Regions from separate parts of the Pantoea sp. NSTU24 genome, predicted to be linked through region 2. Evidence: predicted binding sites of a transcription regulator. Region 2 holds the regulator's gene; each other region holds the start of a gene.
What was found. The regulator sigma-54, encoded in region 2, starts transcription at its own class of promoters, with help from an activator protein. The targets are predictions, from matches to a motif close to GTTGGCACANNTTTCGCTNT.
Positions count from the first base shown of each region.

Region 1 (2,204 bases), 460 kb from region 2:
CGGCTTCAGACCATGCGCAAACGCTTTTTTGGTCACGAAGCGGGTTTGCGGCATAGGGCCATCCATCGCATCTACAACCAGCAGCACCGAGTCCACCATGGACATGACGCGCTCAACTTCACCACCGAAATCGGCGTGTCCTGGGGTATCAACGATATTGATACGGTAGTCATTCCACTTAATGGCGGTGTTTTTTGCGAGGATGGTAATCCCACGCTCTTTCTCCAAATCATTGGAGTCCATCACGCGCTCGGTTGCTTCGGTACGGGCATCAAAAGTACCGGATTGTTGCAGCAGTTTGTCAACCAGGGTGGTCTTTCCATGGTCAACGTGCGCGATGATGGCGATGTTACGCAAATTTTCGATCACAGCTTTGCCTCAGGCATTAGAAATAGCGCGCTATTGTACACGGATTAAGCGGAAGACTGAACACGATCACACTTTTCACTGAAAGTTTATTGCATTGGCGCAAATTCGCACTGTTCCCGGTGCAGAAAATGCACTAAGTTGGTCCTACGCACCAAAATGGTGCTCAAAGCGCACTCAATAGCACTATTTTGGTGCGCCTAAACCATCGTGGTGCAGTTGCTTTATGACAAAAAGGTGCAGCACAAGGCGATTTAAGCAACATCAAAAAAGTTGGCACAGAATTCGCTTTAGTCTGTTTAAGCGTAAACGCCAGTCAGATGTCGGTTGAAGAGCGTGCCGGAAGCGATAGAGCAGGAAGCAGTTTCCCGCTACACATTCCGGAAACGACGTTTCCTCGCCATGTAGATAATGAAAGACCATTTCCAGGAGAGTTGAGTATGTCCGCTGAACACGTTCTCTCGATGATGAACGAGCATGAAGTTAAGTTTGTTGACCTGCGTTTTACCGATACCAAAGGTAAAGAACAGCATGTTACGATCCCTGCTCACCAGGTTAATGCTGACTTCTTCGAAGAAGGCAAAATGTTCGATGGTTCCTCTATCGGCGGCTGGAAAGGCATCAACGAATCAGACATGGTGCTGATGCCTGACGCAACCACCGCGGTCATGGATCCTTTCTTCGAAGATTCTACCCTGATCATCCGTTGTGACATTCTCGAGCCAGGCACCATGCAGGGCTATGACCGCGATCCACGTTCCATCGCCAAGCGTGCGGAAGATTTCCTGCGCTCTTCCGGCATTGCGGATACCGTGCTGTTTGGACCCGAACCTGAATTCTTCCTGTTTGATGACATCCGTTTCGGTTCATCAACCTCGGGTTCACATGTCGCTATCGACGATATCGAAGCCGCATGGAACACCGGTAAAGAGTACGAAGGCGGTAACAAAGGCCACCGTCCGGGTCTGAAAGGCGGCTACTTCCCGGTGCCACCAGTTGACTCATCACAGGACATCCGTTCTGCCATGTGTCTGACCATGGAGCAGATGGGCCTGGTCGTTGAAGCGCATCACCACGAAGTGGCAACCGCGGGTCAGAACGAAGTGGCAACCCGCTTCAACACCATGACCAAGAAAGCAGACGAAATTCAGATCTACAAATATGTCGTTCACAACGTCGCACACGCTTACGGCAAAACCGCGACCTTTATGCCGAAGCCAATGTTTGGCGACAACGGTTCAGGCATGCACTGCCACATGTCCCTTTCTAAAGGTGGCCAGAACCTGTTTGCCGGTGATAAGTACGGCGGCCTGTCTGAAATGGCGCTGTTCTATATCGGCGGTATCATCAAACACGCTAAAGCGATCAACGCCCTGGCGAACCCGACTACCAACTCTTACAAGCGTCTGGTTCCGGGTTACGAAGCACCGGTCATGCTGGCTTACTCAGCCCGTAACCGTTCCGCCTCTATCCGTATTCCGGTTGTTGCCAGCCCGAAAGCCCGTCGTATCGAAGCGCGCTTCCCGGATCCAGCAGCTAACCCATACCTGGCGTTCACCGCGCTGCTGATGGCTGGCCTGGATGGCATCATCAACAAGATCCATCCTGGCGATGCGATGGATAAAAACCTGTATGACCTGCCACCGGAAGAAGAAGCTGAGATTCCAAAAGTTGCAGGCTCTCTGGAAGAAGCGCTGAATGCACTGAACGAAGACCGCGAGTTCCTGACCCGTGGCGGTGTGTTCACTGACGAATCAATCGACGCTTACATCGAACTGCGTAAAACAGAGATGGACCGCGTTCGCATGACGCCACACCCGGTTGAGTTTGAGCTTTAC
Region 1 covers NZ_JBKIWZ010000001.1:3,203,898-3,206,101, forward strand. Annotated here, with positions in the region: gene typA (ribosome-dependent GTPase TypA) at 1-369, opposite strand, end outside; gene glnA (glutamate--ammonia ligase) at 807-2,204, shown strand, end outside.
Region 1: glnA (glutamate--ammonia ligase) is a predicted target of sigma-54. The motif match lies at 639-658, and genes of this name have one in related genera.

Region 2 (2,204 bases):
GAGTTCCATATTGAGCACCTGCGTGACAGTATGGGCCAGGCGCTGTCAGGCGGGGAACGCCGTCGCGTCGAGATCGCGCGTGCGCTGGCAGCAAATCCTAAATTTATCCTGCTGGATGAGCCCTTTGCCGGTGTTGACCCTATCTCTGTTATCGACATCAAAAAGATTATCGAGCATCTGCGTGACAGTGGCCTGGGCGTGCTGATTACCGACCACAACGTGCGTGAAACCTTAGCGGTCTGTGAGCGCGCTTATATCGTCAGCCAGGGTCACCTTATCGCGCACGGCACTCCGAACGAGATCCTGGCCGATGAGCAAGTGAAGCGGGTTTATTTGGGTGAAGAGTTCAGACTCTGATAAGGTGTCGTTAATACTGATGTTTACCTGGGAACTACCATCCTGTCTATGAAGCAAGGTTTACAACTCAGGTTTAGCCAACAGCTGGCAATGACGCCACAACTGCAGCAGGCCATACGTCTGCTGCAACTCTCTACGCTTGAACTCCAGCAGGAGTTACAGCTTGCACTGGAAAGCAACCCGCTGCTTGAGCAGACCGAACTGCACGAAGAGATTGACGCCCGGGAATCGTCTGAGGCCGAGGCGCTGGATACGCGTGAAGCCCTTGAGCAGAAAGAGATGCCCGATGAACTGCCGCTGGATGCGACCTGGGATGAGATTTACACAGCGGGTACGCCGTCAGGCACCGGTACCGATTATCAGGATGATGAGTTACCAGTTTATCAGGGCGAAACCACCCAGTCTCTGCAGGATTATCTGATGTGGCAGGTCGGGCTGACGCCGTTCAGTGACACCGATCGCGCGATTGCGACCTCTATTGTCGACGCTATTGATAACACCGGGTATCTTACCGTTTCGCTTGATGAGATCCTTGACAGCATTGGCAACGATGAGCTGGAAGTGGATGAAGTGGAAGCGGTGCTGAAACGCATCCAGCGTTTTGATCCGATCGGCGTCGGCGCACGCGATCTGCGTGACTGCCTGCTGGTACAGCTTTCGCAGTATGCGCCTGAAACGCCGATGCTGTCAGAAGCGCGCCTGATTGTCAGTGAACATCTGGATTTGCTGGCTAACCACGATTTTCGCAGTCTGATGCGGGTCACGCGCCTTAAAGAAGAGGTGCTGAAAGAGGCGATGCTGCTGATACAGTCGCTGGACCCGCGTCCGGGTCAGTCGATTAACACCAGTGAACCGGAATATGTCATTCCCGATGTGCTGGTACGCAAGGCGGGCAGCCGCTGGACGGTTGAACTTAATGCCGACAGCGTGCCGCGCCTCAAAATCAATCAGCACTATGCCGCAATGGGTGGCGCTACGCGAAATGAAAGCGACAATCAGTTCATTCGCAGTAATCTGCAGGAAGCGCGCTGGCTGATTAAGAGTCTGGAAAGCCGTAACGATACGCTGCTGAAAGTGACACGCTGTATTGTTGAACAGCAGCAGGCCTTTTTCGAGCAGGGCGAAGAGTTTATGCGCCCGATGGTGCTGGCCGATATCGCCCAGGCCGTTGAGATGCATGAGTCGACCATTTCCCGTGTGACGACGCAGAAGTACCTGCACAGCCCGCGGGGCATTTTCGAACTGAAGTACTTTTTCTCCAGCCACGTCAATACAGAGGGCGGCGGTGAAGCGTCTTCCACAGCGATTCGTGCACTGGTGAAAAAATTAATTTCGGCGGAAAATCCAGCCAAACCCTTGAGCGACAGTAAGCTGACCTCCATGTTATCTGATCAGGGCATTATGGTGGCACGGCGAACCGTCGCCAAATATCGCGAGTCTTTATCCATCCCGCCATCGAACCAGCGTAAACAGCTGGTTTGACAGAAATGAGAAGGAAGACCTATGCAGCTGAACCTGACCGGGCAACACGTTGAAATCACGGAACCATTGCGTGAATTTGTCAGCGGTAAATTTGCCAAACTGGAACACTATTTTGAACATATCAATCAGGTCTATATTGTCCTGAAAGTTGAAAAAGTCACGCAGGTGGCTGACGCAACACTTCACGTGAATGGTGGCGAGCTGCACGCCACATCGGAAGCGGAAGATATGTATGCGGCCGTTGACGGACTGATCGATAAGCTCGCCCGTCAGCTGACCAAACACAAAGACAAACTGAAAAAACACTAACCTTTACGCCAGCTACGTGCGCCTGCCGCGCAGAGCCGACTGGATGGGGCGGGTAA
Region 2 covers NZ_JBKIWZ010000001.1:3,662,728-3,664,931, reverse strand. Annotated here, with positions in the region: gene lptB (LPS export ABC transporter ATP-binding protein) at 1-357, shown strand, start outside; gene rpoN (RNA polymerase factor sigma-54) at 406-1,839, shown strand; gene hpf (ribosome hibernation promoting factor) at 1,861-2,148, shown strand.

Region 3 (2,204 bases), 1.8 Mb from region 2:
GCAAGGCCGTTGCCAACAAACGTCGGGCAGGTGGAAAGCGCCAGGGTTTCCTGCGCGATGTAGTTCTCTGGCCGGGCGCGCAGGAGGTCGCGGAAGCGTTCAATTTCCGCCTTGCTGGCCGAGGGGCCAATCAGCATGCCGTAACCACCGGCACCATGAACCTCTTTTACGACCATTTTTTCCAGGTTCGCCAGCACGAAGGAGAGATCGCTTTCCTTGCGGCATTGCCATGTCGGCACGTTGTTCAGGATGGGATCTTCCGCCAGATAGTAGCGGATCATCTCCGGCACGTAGGGGTAAATGGATTTATCGTCTGCCACGCCGGTTCCGATCGCATTCGCCAGCACCACGCCACCCGATCGGTAGACCGAGAGTAGGCCAGGCACTCCTAGCATGGAATCGGCGCGGAACGCCAGCGGGTCGAGAAAGGCGTCGTCAATACGTCGATAGATCACATCAATTTTGCAGGGGCCAGCTGTTGTGCGCATAAACACTGCACCATCTTTCACAAACAGATCGACACTCTCAACCAGTTCAACGCCCATTTGCTGTGCAAGGAAACTGTGCTCGAAATAGGCACTGTTAAAACGGCCTGGCGTCAGCACGACGACCGTGGGATCATTGACGGTCGTGCTTTCGCGCAGGGTTTGCAGTAAATGGGAAGGGTAGCGTGAAACCGGCGCGATGCGCTGTCCGGCGAACAGTTCGGGATATAACCGCATCATCATTTTGCGGTTTTCCATCATGTAAGAAACCCCGGATGGCGTTCGCAGGTTGTCTTCCAGCACGTAATATTCGCCATCTCCGCCCCGTACCATGTCCGTTCCGGCAATGTGGGCGTAAGTGTCCCGATGAAGGTTGATGCCCTGCATGCAGGGCTGATACTGATCGTTGGCCAGCACCTGTCCGGCGGGCACAATGCCTGCTTTCAGGATTTTCTGGTCATGATAAATATCATGCAGAAAAGCATTCAGTGCCAGAACCCGCTGGCGGATCCCGCGGTCAAGCATCTGCCATTCGCCTGCCGGAATAATACGTGGCACGCTGTCGAACGGGATCAGGCGTTCCGCAACATCATCTTCGCCATAAACGTTAAAGGTAATCCCCACCCGGTGAAACAACAGCGCCGCTTCCTCTTTTTTACGCTGGACTGCCTGTTGATCGGCCTGCTGCAACCATTGCCAGTAATCCTGATAGTGGCTGCGATGTTTGCCTTCAGCCGTCAGCATTTCATCAAAAAAGGGTGAATCGGAAAGGTCAATCTTGATCATCATCACCTCACAAACTGAGCAGGCTGTAATTGAATCGTTCACTAGCCATAAAGCTCAGGCATAAAGTGTGCCAGCGTGCAAAATAGGCTGAAAATCAGGGCTGATGAGGGCGTCTTGCCTCAATTGGGTGCGATCCGCCTGCGGGTTGGGTTAAAAGAGGGCAGAAAGCGTCCATCGGAAGGAAAAATGATCGCTGATGAGGCGCCCTGGATGATGTGAAACAGGCGAGTCACTACTGACACCGTGGTTTTGACAGGGATGTTTACTGGAATTGCCTGATTGAGAACAGGCGGGCGATTTTCAGACAGAGTAAACGTAAAAAACCCGCTCAGGTTTCCCTGAGCGGGTTTCTTGAATCTGGCTCCTCTGACTGGACTCGAACCAGTGACATACGGATTAACAGTCCGCCGTTCTACCGACTGAACTACAGAGGAATCGTTTGAACGGGGCGCATAGTAACGGCCGCGCCCGGCCATGTCAAAGCTCTTTTTCATAAATCTTTCTGACTGCTGAAATAGTCGCCACTTTGCTGTGTCAGATGGCGAAAACGTGCCTCCGCAGGCGGAAGAGGCCGCTGAAACCGCCATCAAAACTGAGGTGTTTATGAGGGGTTCTGGCAGGGGATAGCGCTTGTCAGACGGCATCAGGCGTGATTTTAACGAATAGTTTTTTACTGCCGTCACAAACTGTTATTTCCGGCTTTGTCAGCCGCAAAACCGAAACGTAGATTTCATTTCATCCCTGAACTGAATTTCGGAGCTGAAATGAACAAAGTCAGAATCGGCATGATCGGCAGCGGCTATATCGGACGTTGCCACGCCATTGCCTATGCGCAGGCGCCAACCGTGTTTGCGCTGAAAGGCGAAATCGTCCGGGAGATGCTGGCCGAGGTGAATCCTGAGCTGGCGGCCCGTCAGGCAGCAACCTTTGGTT
Region 3 covers NZ_JBKIWZ010000001.1:1,814,002-1,816,205, reverse strand. Annotated here, with positions in the region: gene ACLHDD_RS08745 (circularly permuted type 2 ATP-grasp protein) at 1-1,271, opposite strand, end outside; tRNA gene ACLHDD_RS08740 (tRNA-Asn) at 1,630-1,705, opposite strand; gene ACLHDD_RS08735 (Gfo/Idh/MocA family protein) at 2,036-2,204, shown strand, end outside.
Region 3: ACLHDD_RS08745 (circularly permuted type 2 ATP-grasp protein) is a predicted target of sigma-54. The motif match lies at 1,327-1,346, and genes of this name have one in related genera.

Region 4 (2,204 bases), 3.3 Mb from region 2:
CCATGCACGCCGAACACATCGCAGGGATCGTCCACGCGCAGCCATTTTTTCAGGGTGGTCACACCCCACAGTCCCGCCAGACCACCGGCCAGGCCGATGATTAACGCGCCGCCGACGCCGACATAACCACAGGCTGGGGTAATCGCAACCAGTCCGGCAATAAAGCCTGAACAGGCACCCAGCAGTGAAGGTTTACCGCGCACCGCCCACTCGCCAAAGGTCCATGACAGCACGGCACCTGCGGTTGCAACAACGGTATTCAGGAAGGCCAGCGCCGCAATTTCATTCGCTGCAGACGCGGAACCGGCGTTGAAGCCGAACCAGCCGACATAGAGAATGGCCGTTCCGGTAAAGACCATCGGCAGGTTGTGCGGTTTAAAAGCTTCTTTACCAAAACCGGCACGTTTGCCTACCAGGTAAGCGCCCACCAGGCCTGCCACTGCGGCGTTGATGTGTACAACGGTCCCGCCAGCAAAGTCCAGTGCGCCATCCTGAGCCAGGAAACCGCCCGCCCAGACCATGTGTGCGATAGGCAGATAAGAGAGCGTCAGCCAGACGCCGACAAAAATCAGCACGGCAGAGAAGCGGATACGCTCGGCGATGGCACCCACAATCAGCCCCACGGTGATACAGGCAAAGGACGCCTGGAACGCTACGTGGATATACTGATAGAAACTGCCCATCACGGCGGTAAGCTGAATGTTTTTCAGCATCGCCCAGCCAAAGCCGCCGAAAAAGGCGTTGCCTTCGCTGAAGGCCAGCGAGTAGCCATAGACCACCCACAGCACACAGACCAGCGAGAAGGTGACCGCCACCTGAGTCAGCATCGACAGCACGTTTTTGCCGCGAATCAGGCCGCCATAAAAGAGTGCAATACCTGGAATTGACATAAACAGCACCAGCGCGGTGCAAATCATCATAAATGCGTTATCAGCCTTGTCCGCAACGGCAGGCGCGGCCATCGCGAGTGAGGGTAACAGTGCCAGGCTGGTGAGGCCCAACTTCACTAACATTTTATTCATTTTTATCTCATCCCATCACAGTACTGAGTCGTAATTACAGAGCGGCTTCGTCGGTTTCGCCGGTACGAATACGGATAACGCGCTGCAGTTCAGCCACGAAAATTTTACCGTCGCCAATTTTGCCGGTGTACGCTGCCTTACTGATGACATCCACCACTTCGTCTAACTGGTCGTCGGCAATCGCGATATCAATCTTGACCTTGGGCAGAAAGTTCACGCTGTACTCTGCGCCGCGATAAAGCTCTGCATGGCCTTTCTGACGACCAAATCCTTTCACTTCGGAGACGGTCAGCCCCTGAATGCCGATAGAGGATAAAGCTTCACGTACATCCTCCAGCTTGAATGGCTTAATTACGACGGTAACCAGCTTCATTGGATCCCCTCCAGCAAGTAAATAGATAACGTTTACGGACACGCAGGGATATAAGCAAAGCCTGTGCCAGAGTGTAAAACCAGCATAAATCAGTGAGTCAGACGCGACGCGGCAAGGGATGGATTGGTGTGCCGCCTGATCAGGCGCGCGGTATGACGGGGATCACAATCGAAGAATGCACTCCTTTGGTGCTTCAGGCGTCAAAGGAGTGCATTTATACAGATTATTCTGATAAAAGTGCGCAAAAAAGGTGCAACTTAGCTTTCAGCAGTCGCCACCGCGCCCGACGCCAGTTCATCACCCGCCTGCTGAAGCTGATACATCTGCCAGTAACGGCCCTGCATCGCCAGCAGTTGCTGATGGGTGCCCTGCTCCACGACATGACCGCGGTGCAGTACCAGAATCTTATCTGCCTCGATAATCGTTGAGAGACGATGCGCAATCACCACCAGCGTGCTGTGCTGGCGCAGCGTTGTCAGCGTCTGCTGAATGGCCTGTTCCGTTCCGGAGTCGATATTGGCCGTTGCCTCGTCCAGAATCAGAATCTGTGGCAGGTCGACCAGCACCCGGGCCAGTGCCAGTAACTGCTTCTGGCCCACCGACAGGTTGTTGCCCTGCTCGCCCAGACGGGTATGAATTCCCTGAGGCAGCGCATGCGCCAGCGGAGCCAGCTGCACCTGCTCCAGCACACGCCAGACGGCCTCTTCGCTGATGTTACGCCCCAGACGCACGTTCGCCAGCAGCGTATCGGCGAGCACCACCGGATCCTGTTGTACCATGGCAATACCGTGACGCAGCACGGCGTGGCT
Region 4 covers NZ_JBKIWZ010000001.1:374,940-377,143, reverse strand. Annotated here, with positions in the region: gene amtB (ammonium transporter AmtB) at 1-1,022, opposite strand, end outside; gene glnK (P-II family nitrogen regulator) at 1,057-1,395, opposite strand; gene ACLHDD_RS01715 (SmdB family multidrug efflux ABC transporter permease/ATP-binding protein) at 1,653-2,204, opposite strand, start outside.
Region 4: glnK (P-II family nitrogen regulator) is a predicted target of sigma-54. The motif match lies at 1,447-1,466, and genes of this name have one in related genera.